DNA from 2 places in the Arthrobacter sp. zg-Y40 genome. Region 1 is predicted to be linked to the other one. Evidence: riboswitches for the same ligand, from Rfam matches in the RefSeq annotation. Region 1 holds a riboswitch; the other holds the start of a gene.

Evidence for each region. Region 1 has a riboswitch for S-adenosylmethionine ahead of LJ754_RS16060 (bifunctional o-acetylhomoserine/o-acetylserine sulfhydrylase). Riboswitches for the same ligand answer to the same signal wherever they lie in the genome.
Region 2: linked by a shared signal. The riboswitch ahead of LJ754_RS06260 (cobalamin-independent methionine synthase II family protein) and the one ahead of LJ754_RS16060 (bifunctional o-acetylhomoserine/o-acetylserine sulfhydrylase) in region 1 are both predicted to bind S-adenosylmethionine.

The regions. Positions count from the first base shown of each region.
Region 1 is NZ_JAJFZS010000015.1:160,253-165,394, forward strand. It holds gene metX (homoserine O-acetyltransferase MetX) at 1-868, opposite strand, end outside; gene LJ754_RS16060 (bifunctional o-acetylhomoserine/o-acetylserine sulfhydrylase) at 876-2,192, opposite strand; SAM riboswitch class IV at 2,282-2,398, opposite strand; gene LJ754_RS16065 (VOC family protein) at 2,560-3,210, shown strand; gene LJ754_RS16070 (endonuclease domain-containing protein) at 3,361-4,335, shown strand; gene LJ754_RS16075 (alpha/beta fold hydrolase) at 4,466-5,142, shown strand, end outside.
Region 2 is NZ_JAJFZS010000004.1:272,869-278,010, reverse strand. It holds gene LJ754_RS06265 (peptide MFS transporter) at 68-1,471, shown strand; SAM riboswitch class IV at 1,594-1,719, shown strand; gene LJ754_RS06260 (cobalamin-independent methionine synthase II family protein) at 1,739-2,944, shown strand; gene LJ754_RS06255 (hypothetical protein) at 3,022-3,231, shown strand; gene LJ754_RS06250 (hypothetical protein) at 3,239-3,589, opposite strand; gene pgm (phosphoglucomutase (alpha-D-glucose-1,6-bisphosphate-dependent)) at 3,709-5,142, shown strand, end outside.

The sequences.
Region 1 (5,142 bases):
TGAGCACCAGATAGGTGTTGGCGTCAAAGCGGTCCACGAGTTTTTCCGCCTGGTGGTCCAGGTAGCTTTCCACCGCGTAGCGGCCCCTCTGTGCCGGGAGCGCGGAACCGAACGGGTCCTCGGTTCCCTGCGGACTGCGCCCGAACCGGTACTCCAGCTCCGGCTCGGACCGGTAGGTGATGTGCGCAATCCGCCGTGCCAGCCCGAGCCCGGCCAGCGGCGGGGCACCGTTGTAGTAGTCCCCGCCGTTGAACGCCGGGTCCAGCCGGATCGCGGCCAGCTGCGCCTGGGCAAAAGCGATCTGCTCCGCGGTGCTGGCCGCCGTCGCCGCAATGACGGCACAGCGTTTCACCCGCCCGGGTTCGGTAACCGCCCATTCCAAGGCCCGTGCTCCCCCGAGCGAACCGCCCAGCACGGTGTGCCAGGCCCGGATTCCGAGCAGGTCGGCCAGCCGTGCCTCGGCGCGCACCGAGTCGCGGACGGTAACAAACGGGAACCGGGATCCCCAGGGCAGTCCCTGCGGATCCGGGGACGAGGGACCGGTGGAACCGTAGCAACCGCCCAGCATGTTCGCGGCCACCACATAGAACCGGTTGGTGTCCACGGTTTTGCCCGGCCCCACCAGGTCATCCCACCAGCCCGGTTCATCCGTATCGCCGCGGGCCACATGGGTGCTGCCGGTCAGCGCATGGGCAATAAACACTGCGTTGCCGGCATCGGCGTCGAGCCGTCCCCACGTTTCGTAACCGAGGACGACGTCGGGCAGGTAACCGCCCGTTTCCAGGTCGAGTCCGCCAATGGAGGCGAACTGCAGCACCCCGTCCCGGTCGGTGACGGGGTGCTGCAGAGCGGGGTGCCGGATCGCCACGGAAGGCTCAGGCTCCCTTGGCGGCCCGGAAGCCGGCATCGAGGTCCGCCAGGATGTCATCGATGTGTTCAATGCCCACGGACAGCCGCACCAGCCCCGGGCTGACCCCTGCCGCCAGCTGCGCCTCTGCACCGAGCTGGCTGTGTGTGGTCGACGCCGGGTGAATGACCAGCGAGCGCACGTCCCCCACGTTGGCCACGTGGGAATGCAGTTCCAGTCCGTCGACAAACCGCTTCCCGGCGTCCACCCCGCCGTCGATCTCGAAGGACACAATCGCGCCGGTGCCGCGCGGACCGTACTTGCGTCCGCGCTCAAACCAGGGACTGGATTCCAGACCCGCGTACGCCACCGAGACGACGTCGTCGTGCCCCTCGAGCCAGTTGGCAACGGCGACGGCGTTGGCTACGTGCCGCTCCACCCGCAGGCTCAGGGTTTCCAGTCCCTGCGCAACGAGGAACGCGTTGAACGGGGACACCGCCGAACCGAGGTCGCGCAGCAGCTGCACCCGGGCCTTGAGGATATAGGCCAGGTTGGCGCCCAGCGCACCGTTCACGCCCAGGTCCCGGGCATAGACCAGGCCGTTGTAGCTCTCATCGGGGGTGTTGAAGCCGGGGAACTTCTCCGGGTCGGCGGCGAAGTCGAAGTTGCCCGAATCCACGATCACTCCGGCAATGGAAGTCCCGTGCCCGCCCAGATACTTGGTGGCCGAATGCACCACAATGTCCGCACCCCACTCAATCGGCCGGATCAGGTACGGCGTGGAGAGGGTGTTGTCCACAATCAGGGGAACGCCGGCGTCGTGCGCGACGGCGCTGATGCCCTCCAGGTCCAGCACGTCCTGCCGCGGGTTGGAGACCACCTCGCCGAAGAACGCCTTGGTGTTGGGCTGCACCGCTGCCCGCCACTGCTGAAGGTCATCCGGGTCCTGCACAAACGTGGTGTCGATCCCGAACTTCTTCAACGTGTGCCGAAGCAGGTTGTAGGTGCCGCCGTACAGGCTGGGACTGGCCACGATGTGGTCACCGGCATGGGCTACGTTGAGCAGCGCAAAGGTTTCCGCTGCCTGCCCCGAGGCCAGCAGCAGCGCGCCGACGCCGCCCTCCAGGGAAGCGATCCGGTTTTCCACCGCTTCCTGGGTCGGGTTGCCGATCCGGGTATAGATGGGTTCCAGTTCGGCCAGCGCGAACCGGTTCGCGGCGGCCTCAGCGCTGGGAAACACAAAGGACGACGTCTGATAGATCGGCAAGGCACGCGCGCCGGTGACGGCGTCGGGCTCCTGGCCTACGTGGATCTGGCGGGTTTCAAAAGACCAATCTGCACTCATGATGCTCCCTCATACCAGGGGCCGCACAACGCCGTCGTTCCGGTTTTGGGTACACGAACGTGCACACCGGAATTCCGGTAGGGCTGCGGGGCCCGCGCTTGCCGGACGCCCTCTTGGCGTACAGCCAGGTCTTCACCCGGGGCACCCCACCGCGGTTGGAGGGTTGCCGGCCAGCAAGCCGGGGCTATCTGCTGGCACTCATGACCTGCACCTATGAAAACCGATAGCCGGGCCCAGCGCAACCTTCATGACTTTGCGTGAAACCCGGTGGCGCCCCGATCCGCAGTTTCGCTTCCGCCGGCACTGAAATTGGCGGTAAGGAGGTCCTAAGTCGAGACGGTGGTCACAACGTGCCACAATGAGCCGCATGCGCTTGGATCATGTTTCTTACGCCTGTGAATCTGACGGTCTTTTGGCCACCACCGAGAGGATTGCTGCTGCCCTCGGCGCCGACTTCGTTAAGGGTGGCGTCCACCCCCGATTCGGTACCCGCAATATGATCCTCCCCCTGGCCAACAACCAGTACGTCGAGGTTGTGGAGGTGCTCAACCACCCGGCATCGGACAAGGCCCCCTTCGGCCAGGCCGTGCGCCAGCGCTCCGAATCCGGCGGCGGCTGGATGGGCTGGTGTGTTGCGGTGGATGACCTCTCGCCCTTCGAAGAGCGGCTGGGCCGTTCCTCCGTGCCGGGCAACCGGAAGTTTCCGGACGGCCAGGAGCTGACCTGGCAGCAGATCGGCATCAACGGCCTGATTGCCGATCCGCAGGTGCCCTACCTGCTGCGCTGGGATGACGGGACCGAGGCACTGCACCCGTCCAACGCCATTCCCGGCATGCCCGGCTCCGTGAAGCTGAGCTCGCTGACCATTGCCGGTTCCGCCGCCCGGGTCAGCGACTGGCTGGGCACCCGTGTCGAGGAGCCGCTGGACGGCGTCGGCGTCACCTGGATTGCTCCGGCCGGCACACCGGGCGTTATGTCGGTAACCTTCGACACCAGCAAGGGTCCCGTCGAGATCTAGGGTCGGGTTTTCCTGCCGGGTTGGATTTCTGCTGCCGGTTGGAAGCGGCAGCAGCAACCCAAACCGGTCGATTCCTCTAACCTGCCAAACTTTCCACAGTGCGCAACGGCACGCTCGCCGGAAAACCGTGCACGCCGTATGCCTGTTTCCATGGATCAGGAACTTCTCTTTGCGGCCGACACCGCGAACACCCTGGCTAAACCACTGGCGCTGCGCTGCGCCGCAGGCGAATTGGTGCGGATACGGCGGGGCGTCTACGTCGGTGCTGCTGCCTGGGCCCACATGCCCCGCTGGGAACGGGACCGCTTGCGGATTGTTGCGGCACTGGAGAGCGGATCAGGGTCAAGGGTGCTGCTCCAGGAATCAGCGGCAGCAATGTGGGGGATTCCCGTCATCGGTTCCCCACCGGAAGTGCTGTTGCTTGCATCCGACAGCTCCCACGGCCGGCGCCGCGGCGACCTGCGATGGACCAGACGGAAGCTCTTGGAACCACTGGCGTGCCGGGACGGTGTGCAGCTCACGTCCCGCGCCCAGACGGTCATCGATATGGCTGCCTATCTTCCTTTTGAGCAGGCCGTCCCGGCCATGGACCATGTGCTGCGGCCCGACCCGACCCGAGAGTTTCCGTCGCTCAGCAAGGACTACCTGCACGCCGTTGCGTCACAGCTTCCGGACCGGGCGAAGCACTCTCGAGCGGTGAGGGTCATAGATTTCGCCGATGCGCGGTCTGAATCCCCCGGCGAGTCTTTCTCTCGTGCAATTCTTCACAAGCACGGTTTTCCGGCTCCCGAGTTGCAGCACGAGTTCCGTTCCGCCGGTGGGCGCTTCCTTGGCCGTACCGATTTCTATTGGCCGGAGCAAAAGCTCGTGGGCGAATTTGACGGTGCTGTGAAATACGGGCGAGGCACTATGGCGTTTCCGAGTGGAAAGAGCATGCCGCCTTCCTGGGAGACGCTGACACGCGAGAAACAGCGTGAAGACGCAATCCGGGCGACAGGCGTGCGGTTCATTCGCTGGTCCTGGAACGACGTCACAGGATCCCCTCAGGATCCGGAGGGGTTGGTCCAATGCCTGGTTCGTGCAGGTCTGCCACGGAAACGGGGCGGCAAATCTGCTGCCGGTTAGCGATTCTGCCCGCGCTGCACATACCTGCTGCCAGCTGTATACGGCAGCAGAAACGTCAACCGGTTGAATTTTCCCAAACCGGAGCGTTTCCGGCGCAGGAGGGAGATACCGCACCGGTAAGTTGGTCCGAATGGAAAGAATCACGGCACCGGATGGTGTGCAGATATGCGTGCAACTCGAAGGCGCCGGTGACCAGCCGCCTGTTCTGGTGCTTCCGGGCGGACCGTGCCGCGACCCGGCCTACCTGGGTGACCTGACGGGACTGGCCGCCGTGCGTCCGCTTGCCGTTCTCCATCCGCGGGGAACCCCCGCCACCGGTGGACTGTCCCGCGGTTGGTGGAATGACGCGGCGGACGCCATCGCGGTTGCCGATGCGCTGGGCCTGCCCGGCTTCGATATCCTCGCCCACTCTGCAGGGACGCGCCTGGCCCTGGCGGCCGCTGCGCAGTTCCCCGGACGCGTCCGCTCAATGGCCCTGGTCACGCCGGCCGCAGCCTGGCTAACCGGCGCGGTGCACGACGGCCCTGATCTTGCCGCCCGCCGGTCCGAGCCGCTGGTCGACGCAGCCCTCACCTCGATGTCCGGGGTGCAGCCCGGCACGGAGGATGAGTTCCAGCATGCCCTGAAGGTGGAGGCCCCCGCCGGATATGCCCGCTGGGCAGCACCTGAGCGGCAGCACTCCGGCGTCGGGGCGATGACCCTCGCCGCAGCATCGGCCTGGTTCAACCAGATCCCCGGCGACGCCGCCGCCCGGATCCTTGCCTCGCCGCAGCCGCCCACCTTGGTGGTGGGCGGCCAAGAGGACAT
Region 2 (5,142 bases), on a different contig from region 1:
CGTGAGCCATACCCCCAGTAACCCAGGCGTCCAAGAAGCGCGTAAAACCTTCTTCGGCCATCCCCGGATGTTGGCCAATCTTTTCAGTGTCGAGTTGTGGGAACGCTTCTCGTTCTACGGCATGCAGGGCATCCTGCTGTACTACATGTACTACAGCGTCACCGAGGGCGGCCTTGGCATCGATAAAGCCGTCGCCACCTCACTGGTGGGCGCATACGGCGGTGGTGTGTACCTGTCCACCATCATTGGTGCGTGGCTTGCGGACCGGGTCCTCGGATCCGAACGCGTGCTCTTCTACTCCGCCGCGATTGTTGTGCTCGGCCACATTTCGCTGGCCGTGCTCCCGGGCGCAGTGGGACTGGCCGCCGGCCTGATCCTGATTGCCCTGGGTTCCGGCGGCGTCAAAGCCAACGCCACTTCGCTGGTGGGGACCCTGTACGACGAAAAGGATGAACGGCGCGACGCCGGTTTCTCCCTCTTCTACATGGGCATCAACCTCGGCGCCCTGGTCGGCCCCCTCCTCACCGGCCTGCTCCAGGTGAAGCTCGGCTTCCACTACGGCTTCGGCCTGGCTGCCATTGGCATGGCCATCGGCCTCGTCCAGTACGGCCTGACCCGCAAGTACCTGCCCGAGGCTGCCCACCAGGTGACCAACCCGCTGCCGCGCCGCAAGTACGCCACCATGGGCGGCGTTGCCGCCGGCGTTGTGGTCATCGTTGCCCTGGCCGTGGTCTTCGGCCTGCTCAAGGCGGAGAACCTCGCAGTGGTCATGGCGACCGTGGCCATCCTTGCCTCGATCGCATACTTCGTGATCATCCTGCGCAGCCCGAAGGTGGGCGCCGTCGAACGCCGCCGCGTGTACTCCTTCATGCCGCTGTTCATCGCCAGCGCCGCTTTCTGGGCCCTGTTCCAGCAGCAGTTCACCGTGGTGGCGCTGTACGCGGACACCTCGCTGGACCGGTCCATCTTCGGCTTCACCATGCCGGCGGCCTGGGTGCAGTCCATCAACCCGATCTTCATCATCATCTTCGCGGCCGTCTTCGCCGCGGTCTGGACCAAGCTGGGCGACCGGCAGCCGTCCTCGCCGCTGAAGTTCTCCCTGGGACTTGCCGTAATGGGCCTGGCCTTCCTGGCCTTCATCCCGTTCTCGGGCGGCGGCCCCAACAGCACCCCGCTGCTGGCGATCGTCGGCATCCTGCTGCTGTTCACCTTCGCGGAGCTGTTTATCTCCCCGATCGGCCTGTCCGTGGCAACCAAGCTGGCGCCGGAAATTTTCCGGACCCAGATGGTGGCGCTGTTCTTCCTTTCGGTCTCACTGGGCACCACGCTGGCCGGCTGGCTGGCACAGTTCTACGACCCCGAAACCGAGGTCAGCTACTTCCTGTTCAGCGGCGGAACCGCCATTGTCCTGGGCATCGCCCTGGCAGCGGCGACCCCGGCCATCAAGAAGCTGATGAGCGGCGTGCGCTAACCGGCACAACAGTTTCAGTTCCACCAGGACGGCGGCACCGGGCAACCCCGGGGCCGCCGTTCTTTTTGCCTGCCGTCACATGCTTGGCCTGCGCCCGGCGTCGTGGTTAGGATGGGCACCAGCTTCAGGAGACACGGCCGCCAAGCTCCGACTTGGCCGTGCACCAACCCCATGCTTCGCGGGTGGTTCGGATGACGAAGCGGCCTGCACCGCCTTTTCCAGGCATCCGGTGCAGGCAAGAGCACGTGAATCCCAAGGATTATTTCCATGCGCAAAAGCACCGACCGTATCCTGGCCACCCATGCCGGTTCCCTGCCCCGCACCCCCGAACTCCTCGCGGCCAACGCAGCCCGGGACGCGGACCCCTCCGACACCGGGGGCTATGCCGAACTGCTCAGCGACGCCGTCGCCGACCTGGTGCTGCGCCAGCAGCGGGCCGGCATCGACATCCCCAACGACGGCGAGTACGGGCACGCGATGTCCGCGGAGGTGGACTACGGGGCCTGGTGGTCCTATTCCTTTGCCCGGCTCAGCGGCCTGACCGTGGCGGAGACCGGCATCTGGGAGATGGAGCCCGTCCGTTCCGAGCCGGGAAAACCGGTCCTCACCAGCTTCGGTGACCGCCGCGACCGCGGGCGCTTCCGCGAGGCCTACACCGACCCGTCGTCGGGCATCACCACCGGCGCCCAGAAGGTCTTCCCGAAGGTCACCGGCAAGGTGGAATACACCGGGTACGACGCCGTTGCCGGCGACATCCGAAACCTCAAGTCAGGGCTTGCGGCAGCGGGGCTGGAGGAAGGTTTCCTCGCCTCGCTTTCCCCCGGTTCCTGTTCACGCATCGCCAACGAGTACTACGCCACCGAGGAGGAGTTCATCTACGCCTGCGCGGACGCGATGCGGGAGGAATACAAGGCGATTATCGACGCCGGCCTGATTGTGCAGATCGACGATCCGTCCATTGCGGAGAACTGGGACCAGATCAATCCCGAGCCGTCCGTCGAGGACTACCTGCGCTTCACCGAAATCCGGGTTGAGGCCCTGAATTACGCACTGCGCGGCCTTCCCGAGGAGCAGATCCGCTTCCACCTGTGCTGGGGCTCCTGGCACGGACCGCACACGACGGACATCGAGTTTCGGCACCTGGCGGACACCCTGCTGAAGATCAACGCCGGCGGTTACAGCTTCGAAGCCGGCAACGTACGGCACGAGCACGAATGGCGGGTCTGGGAAGACACCAAGCTGCCGGGCGGCAAGGTGATCATTCCCGGCGTCGTCTCCCATGCCACGAACGTAGTGGAGCATCCGGAGTTGGTGGCGGACCGGATTGAGCGCTTCGCTCGGCTGGTCGGCCGCGAAAACGTGATTGCGTCTACGGACTGCGGGCTGGGCGGCCGCGTGCACCCGCAGATCGCGGCGGCCAAGCTCGAAGCCCTCGGCGAAGGTGCGCGGCTGGCCAGCAGCCGTCTATGGTGACCCGGTGCGGGCAGGCTTGGTGTGCCCTAGAGTGGGATTCGTAAGGCTACTGATGAATTACCTTCAAGGAGCTGATGATGACTGATCCGAAAGCCGACGACCCTAAGAACGAGCCCGCGAATCCGATTGAGAACGCGGTGGAAAACCTGATGTCCACCTCCGCGGAAGTTCCCGACGGCAGCGGCAGCCAGGACCACTCCGACCCGCGCACGGAGGTCCACTCCAACCTTGCGCAGGGCCTGAACTCCGACAACGAGAATTTCAAGGCCAAGCACAACGACAAGTGAGGGCTTCCTAGCTGTCCAGCCCGGCGGCGGCCAGCGCCAGCATTCCGCTGGCCGCCGCCAGCAGGCCCAGGCCGCCCAGGGCGTTAAAGGCGCGGCCGCCGTCTTGGCGCAGGCCCCGGCTAAACAGGACCGCTGCGCTCAGCCAAGCCGCCAGGAACACCAGGACCGGCAGGACACCGGCGGCGAATCCGGCGGCCTGCTCGGCCCAGGCCGGGAGTTCGAACTGCCGGCGCTGGCTCCAAAAAAACCAGAAAACCGGGGCGGCGCATACGTAGATGATGTTCAGGACCGCCATGGCTGCCCGGGTGCCGCGGCGCATTCCGGGCTGAAGCTGCGCCGGTACCGCACTGGCCGCCATGGTGTGCCCCTCTCCGCCGCGCCCTCGCGGCTGTCCGATCGAGCATACGGCCGGACGGGCAGCTTTACACGTAGGCAGGCGTCTGCCGCACCTGCCGTTTCTTTGGCATGCTTAGGGGTATGTCTAATCGTGCAGGAAAACCCGCTGAACCATCCGACCTTGTAGATCTCACCGCGCTGTTGGACGCCTATTACGACGTCGCACCGGATCCTTCGAACGTGGCGCAGCGCGTTGCGTTCGGTACTTCCGGGCACCGGGGATCATCGCTGAACGGCGCCTTCAACGAGCAGCATATTGCCGCCATCACGCAGGCGATCGTTGAGTACCGCCGTTCTGCGGGCATCACCGGACCCCTGTTCATGGGCAAAGATACCCATGCCCTGTCCGAACCGGCGCAGAACACCGCATTGGAGGTCCTGGCGGCCAACGGCGTGAACGTGCTCATTGATGCACGGAACGGCTTCACCCCCACCCCGGCCGTCAGCCACGCCATCCTGAAGTACAACGCCTCACGGACGGACCAGTCCGACGGCATTGTGGTGACGCCCTCGCACAATCCCCCCGCTGACGGCGGCTTCAAGTACAACCCGCCCACGGGCGGGCCGGCCGGTTCGGACATCACCAACTGGATTGCCGACCGCGCCAACGAACTGCTGGAAGCCGGCCTGAACGGAGTGAAGCGCATTCCGCTGGGCGAAGCACGCCTGGCCGATTCCGTGGGCACGTACGACTTCCTGCAGAACTACGTCGAAGACCTCCCCTCGGTGCTGAACCTGGATGCGATCCGCAGCGCCGGCCTGCACATCGGCGCCGATCCGCTGGGCGGTGCTTCTGTGGACTACTGGGGCGCCATTGCGGAGCAGCACCAGCTGAACCTGACCGTAGTGAACCCCAACGTGGATCCGCAGTGGGCATTCATGACCCTGGACTGGGACGAGAAGATCCGCATGGACTGCTCCTCCCCGTACGCCATGGCCTCCCTGATTGCCCGCGCCGACGAATACGACATAGCCACGGGCAACGACGCCGACGCCGACCGGCACGGCATTGTCACCCCCGACGGCGGGCTGATGAACCCGAACCACTACCTGGCCACGGCCATTGACTACCTCTACCGCAACCGCTCAGGCTGGAGCGCAGACGCCATGGTGGGCAAGACCCTGGTGTCCTCCTCCATGATCGACCGCGTGACGGCGGACCTGGGCCGGGTGCTGATGGAGGTTCCCGTGGGCTTCAAGTGGTTTGTCCCGGGCCTGCTCTCCGGCGAGACCGCTTTCGGCGGCGAGGAATCCGCCGGCGCTTCCTTCCTGCGCCTGGATGCCAGCCCGTGGAGCACCGACAAGGACGGTCTCCTGCTGGCCCTGCTCGCCTCGGAAATGACCGCAGTGACCGGCAAGACCCCGTCCCAGCGGTACCGCGAACTGACCAACAGGTTCGGCGACCCGGAGTATGCCCGCGTGGATGCCCCGGCTACCCGCGAGCAGAAGGCGGCGCTGGCCAAGCTCTCGCCGTCGGACGTCACGGCCACCACCCTGGCCGGCGAGGAAATCACT